DNA from 2 places in the Mesorhizobium sp. P2_F8 genome. Region 2 is predicted to be linked to the other one. Evidence: predicted binding sites of a transcription regulator. Region 2 holds the regulator's gene; the other holds the start of a gene.
The links. Region 2 encodes PhoB, which activates phosphate uptake and scavenging genes when phosphate is short. Its sites were predicted from a motif close to TGTCATNNANCTGTCAT; they were not measured.
Positions count from the first base shown of each region.

Region 1: the regulator PhoB is predicted to act here: its motif matches at 4,337-4,353, upstream of AC1DZP_RS03060 (alkaline phosphatase D family protein).

Region 1 covers NZ_JBFUFB010000001.1:640,834-648,738, forward strand. Annotated here, with positions in the region: gene AC1DZP_RS03045 (DUF1062 domain-containing protein) at 1-271, shown strand, start outside; gene typA (translational GTPase TypA) at 337-2,166, opposite strand; gene AC1DZP_RS03055 (hypothetical protein) at 2,364-2,645, shown strand; gene AC1DZP_RS03060 (alkaline phosphatase D family protein) at 2,691-4,265, opposite strand; gene AC1DZP_RS03065 (MFS transporter) at 4,420-5,703, opposite strand; gene AC1DZP_RS03070 (TetR/AcrR family transcriptional regulator) at 5,777-6,394, shown strand; gene AC1DZP_RS03075 (hypothetical protein) at 6,440-7,033, shown strand; gene ppa (inorganic diphosphatase) at 7,043-7,576, opposite strand; gene AC1DZP_RS03085 (N-acetyltransferase family protein) at 7,688-7,905, opposite strand, start outside.
Region 2 covers NZ_JBFUFB010000001.1:352,055-359,959, forward strand. Annotated here, with positions in the region: gene AC1DZP_RS01665 (ROK family protein) at 282-1,529, shown strand; gene phoB (phosphate regulon transcriptional regulator PhoB) at 1,685-2,374, opposite strand; gene phoU (phosphate signaling complex protein PhoU) at 2,394-3,101, opposite strand; gene pstB (phosphate ABC transporter ATP-binding protein PstB) at 3,127-3,933, opposite strand; gene pstA (phosphate ABC transporter permease PstA) at 3,930-4,781, opposite strand; gene pstC (phosphate ABC transporter permease subunit PstC) at 4,785-5,768, opposite strand; gene pstS (phosphate ABC transporter substrate-binding protein PstS) at 5,835-6,890, opposite strand; gene AC1DZP_RS01700 (PAS domain-containing protein) at 7,402-7,905, opposite strand, start outside.

The sequences.
Region 1 (7,905 bases), 290 kb from region 2:
AATGCTCGGCTCCCCTCAAGAGGCCGCAACCATGTTGGAACTCCTGCTCGGGCTCGAAATGCCGACATCGCTGCGGCTTGACCGGCTGCTCGCTAACGAACTCGGCCTCTCGCGATCGCGGCTTCAGACGTTGGAAGAAAGGCGATTGCTGGTCGTGGACCCCGACGGCGCCAAAGCCCTGCGCAGGCCGGCTCGCGCGGGGACCACGATCCGGATCGACCTTGCCGGCGAAGCCGACCGGGAGAACATCATCTCGGCCGCTGGCGGGTGAATGAAGAGAGGGGCGAAGCACTGTTGTACTCCGCCCCTCTCAGCTGTGAGAAAGAGAAAGTGAGATTACGCCGCGCCGACTGCCTTGGCTGACTTCTCGAAACGCTTGCGCTCGTTCGGGTCGAGATAGAGCTTGCGCAGGCGGATGGTCTTCGGCGTCACCTCGACCAGCTCGTCGTCCTGGATCCAGGCCAGTGCGCGTTCCAGCGTCATGCGGATCGGCGGGGTGAGCTTGACCGCCTCGTCCTTGCCTGCGGCGCGGATGTTGGTCAGCTTCTTGCCCTTCAGCACGTTCACTTCGAGATCGTTGTCGCGGCTATGGATGCCGATGATCATGCCCTGATAGACCTTGACGCCGGGATCAATGACCATCGGGCCGCGGTCTTCCAGATTCCACATGGCATAGGCCACCGCCTCGCCCTGCTCGTTGGAGATCAGCACGCCATTGGTGCGGCCCGGCAACTCGCCCTTGTAGGGCTCGTAGGCATGGAACAGCCGGTTCATCACGGCGGTGCCGCGCGTGTCGGTCAGCAGTTCCGACTGATAGCCGATCAGGCCACGCGTCGGCGCGTGGAAGACGATGCGCTGGCGGTTGCCGCCTGACGGGCGCAGCTCGACCATCTCGGCCTTGCGCTCCGACATCTTCTGCACGACGATGCCGGCATGCTCCTCGTCGACGTCGATGACGACTTCCTCGACCGGCTCCAGCAATTCGCCGTTCTCGCCCTTCTGCATGACGACGCGCGGACGCGACACGGCGATTTCGAAGCCTTCGCGGCGCATCGTCTCGATCAGCACGGCCAGCTGCAATTCGCCGCGTCCGGAGACGAAGAACGAATCCTTGTCCGGCGATTCTTCGATCTTCAGCGCGACATTGCCTTCGGCCTCGCGCAGCAGGCGGTCGCGGATGACGCGGCTGGTCACCTTGTCGCCTTCGGTGCCGGCCAGCGGGCTGTCGTTGACGAGGAAGGACATGGTCACGGTCGGCGGATCGATCGGCTGCGCATGCAGCGGCTCGGTCACGGACGGGTCGCAGAACGTATCGGCGACGGTGCCCTTCGACAGGCCGGCGATGGCGACGATATCACCCGCCTGGGCTTCTTCGATCGGCTGGCGCTCGAGGCCGCGGAAGGCGAGGATCTTGGAAATACGGCCGGTCTCGACCAGCGTGCCGTCATGGTGCAGCACCTTGACCGGCTGATTGGACTTCAGCGTGCCGCTCTCGATGCGGCCGGTGATGATGCGGCCAAGGAACGGATTGGCCTCCAGGATGGTGCCGATCATGCGGAACGGGCCGGGATGAACGGTCGGCGTCGGCACGTGCTTGATGACGAGATCGAACAGCGGTGCCAGGCCCTGGTCCTTGGGGCCTTCCGGATTTTCCGAAACCCAGCCATCGCGGCCTGAACCGTAAAGAATCGGGAAATCGAGCTGCTCGTCGGTGGCGTCGAGCGCCGCGAACAGGTCGAACACCTCGTTGACCACCTCAACATGGCGGGCATCCGGACGGTCGATCTTGTTGATGACGACGATCGGCTTCAGGCCAACCTTGAGCGCCTTGCCGACGACGAATTTGGTCTGCGGCATCGGCCCTTCGGCGGCGTCGACCAGCACGATGGCCGAATCCACCATCGACAGGATGCGCTCGACCTCTCCGCCAAAGTCGGCGTGGCCAGGGGTGTCGACGATGTTGATGCGGGTGTCCTTCCAGTCGACCGAGGTCGCCTTGGCCAGGATGGTGATACCGCGTTCCTTTTCGAGGTCGTTGGAATCCATGGCGCGCTCGGCGACGCGCTGATTGTCGCGGAAGGAGCCGGATTGCCGGAGCAACTGGTCGACGAGGGTGGTTTTTCCATGGTCGACGTGCGCGATGATCGCGATATTACGGATTTTCATGTTCTGGTCTCGGAAGCGTTGTGGGCAGCAGGCCAAAAGGCGCTGCCTCTTTCGGTTGCGCGGCTCATACAGGGTTTTTCGCAGTTGCGAAAGAGGCGGCGCGACACCAAATACTCATCAAATCTTAAGCATCTGCGTGTGAAATGATTTTGTTAACCAAGGCGGGAACCTTTCGAGGCCCGGACAGTTCGAACGTCATGACCGATAAACTCAACCGATTTTGGCCGCTCATCGCGTCCGCTGCCTTTGCCGTCCTGCTGGCGGCCAACGCCGCGCAGTCGGCCGCGACGCAGAAGGAAGCGCGGCCTGCCTTGCCAATCGTTGCGCCATCCGCCGAGCAGGTCTTTGCCGACGCACCCGACGGAGTCGACCCGATGGTGACCGGCCCGGTCAGCGCCGCCTTCAAGCAGAGGCAGGACGCCGCCAACTGCGACACCGCCGTCTGGCCGAACGTCCCGATGGTCTGCTATCCCGACTGACGACCGCCGGCAGCGGTCGTTATCCCAGCGATGACGAAGGTCGGCTTACGCCGACCGCACCGGGTCGAGCGTGACCTTGTAGAGTTCGTTGTCGTCGCGATCCATCAGCCGCACCGTCATCTGCTCGCTGGCGCCATTGATATCGACCAGCCCGAAGAATTGCAGGCCGGCCGACGGCGGCAGGTTCTGGCCTTGCTCGGCGGTTGGCGCCTTGATGAATTTCAGCTCCGGACCGAAGGTCATGTCGAAATCGTTCGGGCCGAACGTGCCTGCATGGATCGGGCCCGAGACGAATTCCCAGAACGGATTGAAATCCTGGAACTGCGCCTTGTCGGGATTGTAGTAGTGCGCGGCGGTGTAATGCACGTCGGCGGTCAGCCAGACGGTGTTGCTGATCCCAGCGTTCTTGATGAAACGCAAAAGGTCGGCAATCTCGAGCTCGCGTCCCTTGGCCGGGCCGTTGTCGCCATTGCTGACCGCTTCCGCGCCGACCTTCTTGGCGCCATCGTCCCAGACGACGAGGCCGAGCGGCATGTCGGCGGCGATGATTTTCCAGGTCGCCTTCGAATTTGCCAGTTCGCGCTTCAGCCATTTCGTCTGTTGTTCGCCGAGCATGCGCGATTGCGGCGTCATCTCGTCTTGCATGTCCGGACCGTTGGGGCCGCGATAAGAACGCATGTCGAGGAAGAACACGTCGAGCAGCGGCCCATAGGCAATCTTGCGATAGACGCGGCCCGGCTCGGACGGTTCGTAGCGGATCGTCGTCATTTCATGGAACGCACGCGCCGCGCGTGCCGCCAGCACATGGATGGATTTCTCCGTGTAGCGGTTGTCGGCACTGAGATCCTTCGAATCCGACCAGTTGTTCAGCACTTCGTGGTCGTCCCACTGGTAGAATGTCGGGCAGATAGCGCTGAGGCCCAGCACGTTCTTGTCCATCATGTTGTATTTCCACTGATCGCGGTATTCGTCCAGCGTCTCGGCGACCTTGCGCTTGCCGTCGATCAGCACGACGTTCTTCCACTTGCCGCCCCCGGGCAGGTCGACCTCGTCCTTCATGGCGCCGTCGGCATAGATTGTGTCGCCCGAATGCAGGAAGAAGTCGGGCGTGTGCTTGCCGATCGTGGCGTAGGTCTTCATGCCGGTCTCGTCGATACCCCAGCCCTGGCCGGCGGTGTCGCCCGACCAGGCGAACTTGATGTCGCGCCTGGAGGCAGGCGCGGTGCGGAAGCGGCCGGTGATCGGCTCGGAAACCACATTGATGTCGGCGAGATCGGCTGCCGTCATGCGATAGAAGATGTCCTGGTCGGAAGCGAGGTCGGTGAGCAGACGCTTGACCGTATAGTCGCTGGCCGGCGAGGTATCGAGCGGCGCCAGGCGGACGGCATCAGTGAAACTTTCGGTCGACGACACTTCGAACATGACGCGCGACGGCCGATCCGTGCGCGTCCACACCATGCCGCTGGTGGCGTCGACATCGCCTGACTGGACGCCATGGGTGAAGGCCGGGCGCTGGCTGGCGCGTGAATAGTATGGCATTGCCAGGCCTGATACGCCAACCAGGCCAGCGGCGCTGGCCGAGGTGACGAAAGCACGGCGGGTCATCGAGAGCTTGTTCATGGCTGTCTCCTGGATGGCGTGAACGGTGCCACCAAGGTCCAACCTCAATGTTTCAGGCGCATCTCCAAACCATGAAGGTTTGATAACAGCCAACAGGCTGGGCACGTTCTCCCCTTATCTCCAGGGGGAGAAGGGAGAGCCGCACCCAGTCGCCTTAAGCCGCTTGCGGTTCCGGATCGAAGGCCGGTCGGCTGGTGTTGATCAACAGCGAGATACAGGCGGCGGCGATTGCCGTCATGCCGGCGATCATGAAGGCCAGCTCGTAATTGCCCTGAAGCTCGCGCATCGTGCCGCCGAAGGCTGCGGCAGCAGCCGCGCCGATCTGATGTCCAGCGACGATCCAGCCGAACACGATCGGACCGCTGCGATCGCCGAACGCCTCGTTGGCGAGCCTCAGCGTCGGCGGCACGGTGGCGATCCAGTCGAGGCCGTAGAGCACCGCGAAGATGATCAGGCTGGTTGCCGAGAAGCCGGAATAGGGCAGGTAGATCAGCGACAGGCCACGGATCCCATAATAGACGCCGAGCAGCTTGCGCGGGTCGAAACGGTCGGTGAGCCAGCCCGACAGCGTCGTGCCGATCAGGTCGAAAATGCCCATCATCGACAGCAGGCCGGCGGCCTGCACCTCGCCGATGCCCATGTCGCCGCAGAAGGCGATCAGATGCGTGCCGACCAGTCCGTTGGTGGTGAAACCGCAGACGAAGAAGGTGGCGAACAGATACCAGAACACGCGCGTGCCGGCGGCGCGGCGCAGCGTCGAGAACGTGTGGGCGAGGAAATTGCCCTGCGATGCCGGTGACACCGGCGGCACATCGTCGGCCGCGGCACCATAGCGCACCATGCCGATCGAAGCCGGCCGCTCCGGCACCAGCAGCCAGACCAGCGGCACCAGAGCAGCGGTGGCGATCGAAACGGCGATGACAACCGGCTGCCAGCCGCCCGACTGTGCCAGCGAGGCGATCAGCGGCAGGAACACCAGCATGCCTGAGGCACTGGAGGCCGACATCAGCCCCATGACAAGGCCACGATTGGTCTTGAACCAGCGGTTGACGATGGTGGCGCCGAGCACGCTGGCAACAGCGCCGGAACCAATGCCCGAGAACACGCCCCAGGTGATGAACAGATGCCAGGGCTTGGTCATCAAGAGGCTGAGTGCGGTCGAGCCTGACATCACCACCAGCGAGGCAAGCAGCGTGCGGCGCAGCCCGATCCGCTCCATCAGGGCGGCGGCGAACGGCCCGGTCAGGCCGTAGAGCAGGATGCCGACACCGGCGGCCAGCGAAACGATGTCGCGGCGCCAGCCGAAACTGTTCTCCAACGGCAGCATCATGACGGCGGGCGCCGAGCGCAGGCCGGCCGCGACCAGCAGGCAGAGGAAGATGACGCCAACCACGACGAAAGCGTAGCGCTGGCCAAACGGACGGGATTGAGCTATCATGTTACTGACCGGTACGTTTCAGATGGGAGAAGGTATACGTACCGATCGGTAACATTGTCAATCGAGTTCCATGATGCCAACGGACAAAAATATTGAACTGACCATCAGCGACGGTCATGCATCGGCGCCACCGAAGGCCGCCAAGAAGATCCTCGACGTGGCCTACGAGCTGTTCTACCGGCGCGGCATCAGGGCGATCGGCGTCGACGAGATCGTCAAGCGCGCCGGCGTCACCAAGCCCAGCCTCTATCGCAGCTTTCCCTCCAAGGATGAGCTGGCGGCCTCCTATCTCAGGCAGTACGACCAGGAATACTGGGAGCGTTTCGATGAGGCGGTCGCGGCCCATCCCGGCGACCCGCGCGCGCAGATCAAGGCTTTCCTGACCCGCATCGGCAAACGCACGCAAGTGGCGGACTATCGCGGCTGCGGCATGACCAATGCGGCGGTCGAATATCCCGAACACAGTCATCCGGCCCGCGTGGTCAGCGAAGCCAACAAGCAGGAATTGCGCCGCCGCCTGCGCGGCATGGCGGCTGCGATGGGCGCGCAAGACGCCGACACCTTGGGCGACGGCCTGCTGCTGCTGATCGAAGGCGCCTATATCAGCGGCCAGCTGTTCGGGCTCGGCGGCCCGGCGCAATCGGTCGCTCGCAACGCCGATCTGCTGATTGAAGCGAGCTTGAAGAAATAGCGTTTGACGCTACGCTGCGATGGCTTGCAACGGAGATTGTCGGCGATGCGCGCTCTTCTGATCCCGTTCGTCTTGGTCGGTTTCTGCCAGGCTGCGCAGGCCAGCGATATATCTAGCGCCTATACCGATCTCGATTGGAAGAAGGATTGCGTGACCTACGCGCAGGCCGAAGAAGGCGACGGCGACTGGGCCGATCTCGCCTGTTCGGGCTATCGCGGCTACCCCGTGCTCATCGCCTATGACGACGCGCGCGAATCGCTGTTTTATGGCTTTCCGCCCGGCAGTGACATGACATCGGTTTGGGAGAGTTTCTCCGGCTTCAATTCATCCGGCGCCAGGATCGAGTGGCGCATCGAAACCACGGGCGACAAGGCTGTGCCCTTTGCCGCGATCCACCGCCGCTCGATCAGCAACCCGGACGATGAAAACAAGCCGACCGAGGTGCTGCTCGTCGCCAAGGTCGGCCAGATGGACGCCCGCGATGGCTGCACGGTCGGCCTGGTGCTGGCCACCGGCAATCCCGCCGCCAACGATCAGGCGCGCAAACTGGCAGACGACAAAGCGCGGACGTTCGCCTGCGGCAAGGACCGGCACACCGTCATCGGCAACGTGCCGGCTTTCGGCCGCGTCGATAACTGACCTGTCGGGCTACTTGCTGGCCTTGGCCCGCGCGATCGCCTCGAGGATCATCTTCTTGGCATATTTGGAATCGTGCCAGCCTTCGATCTTGACCCATTTGCCGGGCTCGAGATCCTTGTAGTGCTCGAAGAAGTGCTGCACCTGCTGGCGCGTGATGTCGGGCAACTGCGTGTACTCTGTGACATTCTCGTAGCGCAGCGTCAGCTTTGGTGACGGCACGGCGATGATCTTTTCGTCCTGGCCGGCATTGTCTTCCATGATCAGCACGCCGATCGGCCTGACATTGATGACGCAGCCCGGCACCAGCGCACGGGTGTTGCAGACCAGCACGTCGATCGGATCACCGTCGCCCGACAGCGTGTGCGGCACGAAGCCGTAATTGCCGGGGTAGCGCATCGAGGTGTGGAGGAAGCGGTCGACGAACAGCGTGCCGGCCTCCTTGTCCATCTCGTATTTGATCGGCTCGCCGCCGATCGGCACCTCGATGATGACGTTGACGTCCTCAGGCGGATTCTTTCCGCTGGCTATGGCTTCAATGCGCATGGCTTTGTCCCTCTTATCGATGAAAGATCGATAGCGGGCGAGGCGCGGCGGCGCAATGCGGCGAATGGTGCTGGGTAGGGTCAGGTGGATAGTGGCCGAAAGGCCGGGCCGTCACTCCCAGACGAAAGCGACCTTCTTGAGCGCCTTCTGCTCGAAGATTTCGACACCCTCGGCAACATCACGGCCGCCGGCGCCGGCGTAGAAGGCGAGCGCGTTCTGGTTGTCTTCCAGCGCCCACACCACCATGCCCTTCAGCCCGTGATCGGCCAGACGCGCCTTGGCTGCCGCGAACAAACGGCTGCCGAGCCCGATACCCTGGTATTCCGGGC
Region 2 (7,905 bases):
CCTCGAAAAAATAGTGATCCAACGCCCGAACGCTGTCAACATCGATTCTGATGGATTTTGACGTCTCTTCGAGTTTTTTTCGAGCTCCGGAATAAATAATGACATGATGGTGGGGTTCTGCCAGAATTTGGCTTGGCGCATGTCGCCCCAAAAGTGCGCAGCGGTTTTGGGGCAACGACACGCGCAGAAACAAGTGCCTGAAGCGCGTCGCGCTTTCAGGCTTCGCTGATGGCCTTCGGGAGGCACGAAAGGCTGCAGCGACCGGGAGGATGTGAAAAAGCATGTCGGTCGGAATCCGCCACGACGATCTGCGCCGCCGCAACCGGGCGATGGTGATTGCGGCCGTGCGCCGCGCCGGACAGCCGTCCCGCACCGAGATCGCCGCGACCACGGGCCTCAGCCATTCGACCATATCGGCGATCTCCTCCGACCTCATCGGCGAAGGCATCCTGACTGAGAGCAAGCCGAGCGAGGCCGGCTCGCTCAAACGCGGCCGGCCGCAGGTCGGCCTCGGCCTCAATCCGGAAGCGGCGGCGGTGATGACCGTGGTGCTGTCACTGAACTTCCTCTCGGTCGCCGTCATCGACTATGCCGGCCAGGTGATCGCCGAGGAACAGCGCCGGCTGGACACGCTGACCATGTCGCGCGACGCGCTGGTCGGTGAATGCGTTGCCATCGTACGGCGTCGTCTCGAAGACCCCGACCTCGACGTCCGCAGTGTCGCCCGCATCGCGCTGGCGATCCAGGGCATCACCGACACACGTGCCCGCGCCATGCTGTGGTCGCCGATCACGCCGCACACCGATATCGCCTTCGCCGACATACTCGAGGACGAGTTCGGCATCCCTGCCACCATGGAGAACGACTGCAATATGATGGCGATAGCGTTGCGCTGGCGCGACCCTGATCGCTACCGCGACGACTTCATCGCCATCCTGTTGTCGCACGGCATCGGCATGGGTCTGGTGCTGAAGGGCGAGCTGTTCACCGGCACTCATTCCTCGGGCGGCGAGTTCGGCCATATGATCCATCGGCCACACGGCGCGCTGTGCCGCTGCGGGCGGCGCGGTTGCGTCGAGGCCTATGCCGGCAACTACGCCATCTGGCGCAACGCAAGGCAGATGAGTGAGGACGCGGAACCGGTCGCCGATGTCAGTGATGCCGACATGCGCGCGCTGGCGACCGCGGCCCGCGAGAGGGATGGACCCGAGCGCGAGGCCTATCGCAAGGCCGGCGAGGCACTCGGCTACGGTCTCGGCAGCCTGTTCGCGCTGATCGACCCGGCGCCCGTCGCCATGGTCGGCGTCAGCGCCGCCGCCTTCGACCTGATCGAGCCGGCATTGCGCGAGGCGATTGCCCAGACCGCCGGCGGCCAGCATTCGCAATCGATTTCTTTCGACACCGAACCGAACGAACTTCCACTGATCCGCGAAGGCTGCGCCACGCGGGCATTGACCTTTGTCGACCAGGAGATTTTCGCGCCCGGCACGCAGGCGAGGTCCGGCCTCGGCGGCAAGAACGTCGCGTGAATGGCGCGCCTGGATGTGTTGAGATTCAGGTTAGGCCGAGTCGAGAATGGCGGGTTCCAAGAACCGGAGCGGAGCGGACATTTGGATCCGTGAGTACCGGAAGCGCAGGAAACTGCCGTTCGCAGGCCCGGCATCACCTGAATATCAGCATATCCCTAATCTTCCCGGATTGCGTAACCAGCCCCGCGGATGGTGCGGATGACATCGGGCATGCGGCCATTGTTGACCGCCTTGCGCAGCCGGCCGACATGCACGTCGACCGTGCGTTCGTCGATGTAGATCGTCTCGCCCCAGACATTGTCGAGCAGTTGGCTGCGCGAGAACACACGGCCGGGATGGCGCATCATGAATTCGAGCAGGCGGAATTCGGTCGGTCCGAGCCGGATCTCGCTCTTCTTGCGATAGACCCTGTGCGATTCACGATCGAGCACGATGTCGCCGACCTTGAGCACGCTGGACAGCACTTCCGGCTTGGCGCGGCGCAGCAGCGCCTTGACCCTGGCCATGAACTCCGGCGTCGAGAACGGCTTGACCAGATAATCGTCGGCGCCTGTCGAGAGGCCCCGCACACGATCGCTTTCCTCGCCACGCGCGGTCAGCATGATGATCGGCAGCCGCTCGGTCTCGGGACGCATCCTTAGCCGGCGGCAGAGTTCGATTCCGGACACTGCTGGCACCATCCAGTCCAGCACCAGAAGGTCGGGGACGTTCTCCTGCAGGCGGATCTCGGCCTCGTCGCCGCGCGTCACCACCTCGACCTGGTAACCCTCGGACTCCAGATTGTAACGGAGCAGCACACCTAGCGGCTCCTCGTCCTCCACCACCATGATGCGTGGCGCGATCATCGACTGGTCACCCCTGCCGTCATGCCGCCGGCGCGGACATTGCCGTCTCGTCCTGCTTCGGACGATTGGCGGGCAGCTGCGTGCCGGTCAAAACATAGTACGCATTTTCCGCGATGTTGGTGACGTGATCGCCGATGCGTTCGAGGTTCTTGGCGCAGAACAAAAGATGCGTGCAGGCGGTGATGTTGCGCGGGTCTTCCATCATGTAGGTCAGGAGTTCGCGGAACACGGAGGTGTATTTGACGTCGATGCGCTCGTCGTCGGCGCGCAGCTTCGCCAGCGCCGCCGCGTCGCGCGCCGTATATTCCTCGATGACGCCCTGTACCTGGATCAGCACCAGCTGCGCCATTGCGTCGATGGAGTGCGACAGGTCGCGCGGGGTGACACTGAGGCCGACGGTGCCGACGCGCTTGGCGATGTTCTTGGCAAGGTCGCCAATACGCTCGAGGTCGCCGGCCATGCGGATCGAACCGACGACATGACGCAGATCGTCGGCCATCGGCTGACGCTTGGCGATCAGTGTGATGGCGCGGTCGTCGAGCTCGCGCTGGCGCGCGTCCATGATCGCATCGTCGGAGACGACGCGCTGCGCCAGGGCGTTGTCGGAATTCAGCAGCGCCTTGGTGGCGCCGCCGACCATCGAGCCGGCGAGGTCGCCCATGTCGCGGATCAGCCTGCTGATCTGTCCGAGATCCTCGTCGAAAGAAGCGACTGTGTGTTCGCCCATGATCTTAGTCCTCGTATGCCTGAGCTCAGCCGAAGCGGCCGGTGATGTAGTCCTGCGTGCGCTTCTCGCGGGGCGACGTGAAGATCTTCTCGGTGCGGTCGAACTCGACCAGTTCGCCCAGATACATGAAGGCGGTCTGCTTCGACACGCGCGCCGCCTGCTGCATGTTGTGGGTGACGATGACGATCGTGTAGTCGGCTTGCAACTCGTCGATCAGCTCTTCGATCTTGGCGGTCGACAGCGGGTCAAGCGCCGAGGCCGGCTCGTCGAGCAGGATGACTTCCGGCTTCACCGCCACGGTGCGGGCGATGCAGAGTCGCTGCTGCTGGCCGCCGGAGAGGCTGAGGCCGCTGGCGTTGAGCTTGTCCTTGACCTCGGTCCACAGTGCGGCGCGCTTCAGCGCCTGCTCGACACGGCCATCCATCTCGGACTTGCTGATCTTCTCGTAGAGCCTGACGCCGAAGGCGATGTTCTCATAGATCGACATCGGGAACGGAGTCGGCTTCTGGAACACCATGCCGATCTTGGTCCGCAGCAGGTTGAGGTCCTGCGAGCGGTCGAGAACGTTCTGGCCGTCGAGCAGCACCTGGCCCTCGGCCGTCTGCTTGGGATAGAGCTCGTAGATGCGGTTGAAGACGCGCAGCAGCGTCGACTTCCCGCAGCCCGAAGGTCCGATGAAGGCGGTGACGCTGCGCTCGGGCAGCGACAACGTGATGTCCTTCAGCGCCTTGCTCTGGCCGTAGTAGAAGTTGAGGTTCTTGACCTCGATCTTGGCCTTGCCGGCAATTGCCTCGGCGGCGATCGTCATGTCTGGAGACAACATCTGGCTCATTTGTCCTCTCTGCGTCCGGTCAGGCTGCGAGCAAAGATGCTGAGCGCGAGAACCGTCAATGTGATGATGAGTGCACCGGTCCAGGCCAGTTGCTGCCATTCCTCGTAAGGGCTGAGAGCGAACTGGAAGATGGTCACAGGCAGGCTGGCCATCGGCGCGTTGAGATTGCTCGACCAGAACTGATTGTTGAGCGCCGTAAAGAGCAGTGGCGCCGTCTCGCCGGAGATACGGGCGATCGACAGCAATATGCCGGTAACGATGCCGGAAAGGGCGGCGCGGTAAGCGACCGACTTGATGACCACCCAGCGCGGCGCGCCGATCGCGGTGCCGGCCTCGCGCAACGCGTTCGGCACCAGGTTGAGCATGTCCTCGGTGGTGCGCACGACGACCGGGATGACCAGGATGGCAAGCGCGACGGCGCCGGCGATCGCCGAGAAATGCCCCATCGGCCGGACCATCAGTTCATAGACGAACAGGCCGATGATGATCGAGGGCGCCGACAAAAGGATGTCGTTGATGAAGCGCACCACGGTGGTGAGCTTCGAAAAGCGTCCGTATTCGGCCATGTAGGTGCCGGCCAGCACGCCGATCGGTGTACCGACGACGACGCCGATGATGGTCATCATGATGCTGCCGTAGATGGCGTTGAGCAGGCCACCGGCATCGCCGGGCGGCGGCGTCATTTCGGTGAACACCGCGAGATTGACGCCGGACAGGCCCTTGTACAGCAGCGCGCCGAGGATGAGCGCCAGCCAGGCAAGTCCGATGCCCGCGGCGGCGACGCACAGCGTCATCATCACGGAATTCTTCCTCTTGCGGCTCTGATGAAGCGATGTGGCTGTCGACATCGGTCAGGCTCCCGTGCGGGCGTCAATGCGCATCAGCATGTAGCGTGCGATGGCGAGGATCAGGAAGGTGATGACGAACAGGATCAGGCCGAGCGCCACCAGCGAAGAGGTATAGAGATCGCCGACGGCTTCGGTGAATTCATTGGCGATGGTCGCGGAGATCGTCGTTGCCGGCGCGAACAGCGAGGTGCTGATGCGGTGCGCGTTGCCGATCACGAAGGTCACCGCCATGGTTTCGCCGAGCGCGCGGCCAAGGCCGAGCATGACGCCGCCCATGATGCCGATCCTTGTGTAGGGAATGACCACGCGGCGGGTCACTTCCCAGGTCGTGCAGCCGATGCCGTAGGCGGACTCTTTCAGCACCGGCGGCACCGTGTCGAAGACGTCCTTGGTGATCGAGGTGATGAAAGGCAGCACCATGATGGCAAGGATCAGCGACGACGTCAAAAGGCCGATGCCGTAGGGCGGACCGGCAAACAGGCTGTTGAGGCCGGGAATGCCGTGGAACGCGCTGATGATGAAGGGCTGCACGGTCGTCTGCAGGAAGGGCGCCAGCACGAACAGGCCCCAGATGCCGTAGATGATCGAAGGGATGCCGGCGAGCAGTTCAACCGCCATGCCGATCGGACGCCGCAGCGGGCGCGGACAAAGCTCTGTGAGGAAGATGGCGATGCCGATGCCAAGCGGCACGGCAATCAGGATGGCGATGGCGGAGGTGATGATGGTGCCGTAGATCGGCGCCAGCGCACCGAATTTCTCCGTCACCGGATTCCAGCTTTCGCTGGTCAGGAAGGAGAAGCCAAAGGTCGACAGGGCTTGCCAGGAGCCGGCAAACAGCGAGATCGCAACACCGCCGAGCAAGACCAGCACCAGTATGGCGGCGGCACGGGTCATTCCGTGGAAGATCGCGTCGGTCAGCGCGAAACGTCTGACAGTCGCGTCGCGCGAACCTCGAATGGCTGGCAAGGCTTCCTGGACAGCACTCATGTGAAGCTCGGCTCTTTGAATTGAGGGAAAAGGAGCGCCGCGGCGCGGCGCTCCTTCAAAGGGATGTTATTCGCCGACGTAGACGGGCTTGCCGTCAGCCTGGATGTCGGCCTTCCACGAAGCCTTGATCAGGTCGACGACGCTGTCGGGGATCGAGACGTAGTCGAGACCCTTGGCGGTTTCTTTGCCGTCCTTGTAGGCCCAGGCAAAGAACTTCAGCGCTTCGCCGGTCGCGGCGGCGTCATCGGGGGTCTTGTGGATCAGCACCCAGGTCGAAGCAGCGATCGGCCAGGTGGCATCACCGGGTTCGTTGGTGATGATGACGTTGAAGTTCTTCGCGCCCTTGAAGTCGGCATTCGAAGCAGCCGAGCCGAAGGATTCGAGCGACGGCTCGACGACCTTGCCGGCGGCATTCAACATCTTGGAGTACGACAGGTTGTTCTGCTTGGCGTAGGCATACTCGACGTAGCCGATGCCGCCGTCGGTCTGCTTGACGGTGTTGGCAACGCCTTCGCTGCCCTTAGCGCCGACGCCGGTCGGCCATTCGACCGCGGTGTCCGAACCAACCTTGTCCTTCCAGTCGGGCGACAGCTTGACCAGATAGTCGGTGAAGTTGAAGGTCGTGCCCGAGCCGTCCGAACGGTGGACGACGGCGATCGCCGTCGACGGCAGGGTCAGGGTCGGGTTCAGCGCCTTGATCGCGGCGTCGTCCCAGGTGGTGATGGCGCCAAGGTAGATCTGCGCAATCGTCTTGCCGTCAAGGATGAGTTCGCCCGGCTTGACGCCCGTCAGGTTGACGATCGGCACGATGCCGCCCATCACCATCGGGAACTGCACGAGGCCGTTCTTTTCCAGATCGGCATCGGACATCGGCTTGTCGGTGGCGCCGAAGGTCACGGTCTTGGCGATGACCTGCTTGATGCCGCCGCCCGAACCGATCGACTGGTAGTTGAGGCCGACGCCGGTGTCTTTCTTATAGGTGTCGGCCCACTTGGCGAACACCGGATAGATGAAGGTCGAGCCGGCGCCGGAAAGGTCCGCGGCCATGGCTGCAGAAAGGGTGACGGTAGACGCTGTGGCCATTGCAATCGCAACGACCGCTGAGCGGATGAAATGTCTCATGTGGCCTGCTCCTGTTCGGAAGATGGTCTCTCGGCGCCATCCTCTCGGCGCCCGCTGAGGCCAATAGCCTTCGATTATAACAGTCGCATGACAGTTTCATGTCACCCCGGTAACGCGTCATCGGGGCGGGGAAAATGCCGGCAGGCAGGCGCTTGCGGCGGAAACCGGCTTTGTGCCCGGAATCAGGCACTTGCGCCGTTTCTGACCGAGAGCGACCTGCGGTTTCGCGATCAACGCCTCGGCAAAGAAAATCCGGACGGGAACGCGTTGCTCTCAGCCATTTGTCGTGGCCGGGCCATCGCCGAAAACAGGTCCGTTGGGGTAGGTTGACGCTGTCTCATGCCGGCGGTCGCTGCTCCCGCCCGTAACTGGAAGAGCGGAATTCGAATGTGGCCATTGTCTCGGCTGGGCGCCGCCTTGGATATGGTGCGATCGCGCCATAGTCTTGCCTCAGCGGGGGGTCGCGAATCTCCGCCGAGTCCTCTCGGGCAAGCCGGATGCAACGCCGGCCTTACCCGGCGTTGCGCTGAGCCTGGCGGCTGGCGCCGACCCAGCGCTCGACCTTCTCGAGCAAGGCCCTTGGGCTGATCGGCTTGGGCAGGTAGTCGTCCATGCCGGCCTCCAGGCAGCGTTCGCGATCGCCCTTCAGCGCATGCGCGGTGACGCCCACGATCGGCACACGCGTGCCGGTTTCTTCCTCCAGCCGGCGAATGGCGGCGGTGGCTTCGAGCCCGTTCATCTCCGGCATCGAGACATCCATAAGGATCATGGACGGATTGAGCCGGCCGAAGGCGTCGAGCGCCTTGCGGCCATTGCCGACGATCTCGAAACCATAGCCGGTCTCGCCGAGAATCTGGGTGAACACCATCTGGTTCACCTCATTGTCCTCGGCCACCAGGATATCCAGCCTGTCGCCACCGGCCGTCGCGGGTGGCCGGGGGCGGACCAAGGGCGGCTGCAACAGCGCCCGTTGTTCCGACGCCGGCGGCGGTGGCCGCACAACCTTGCCTGGAGG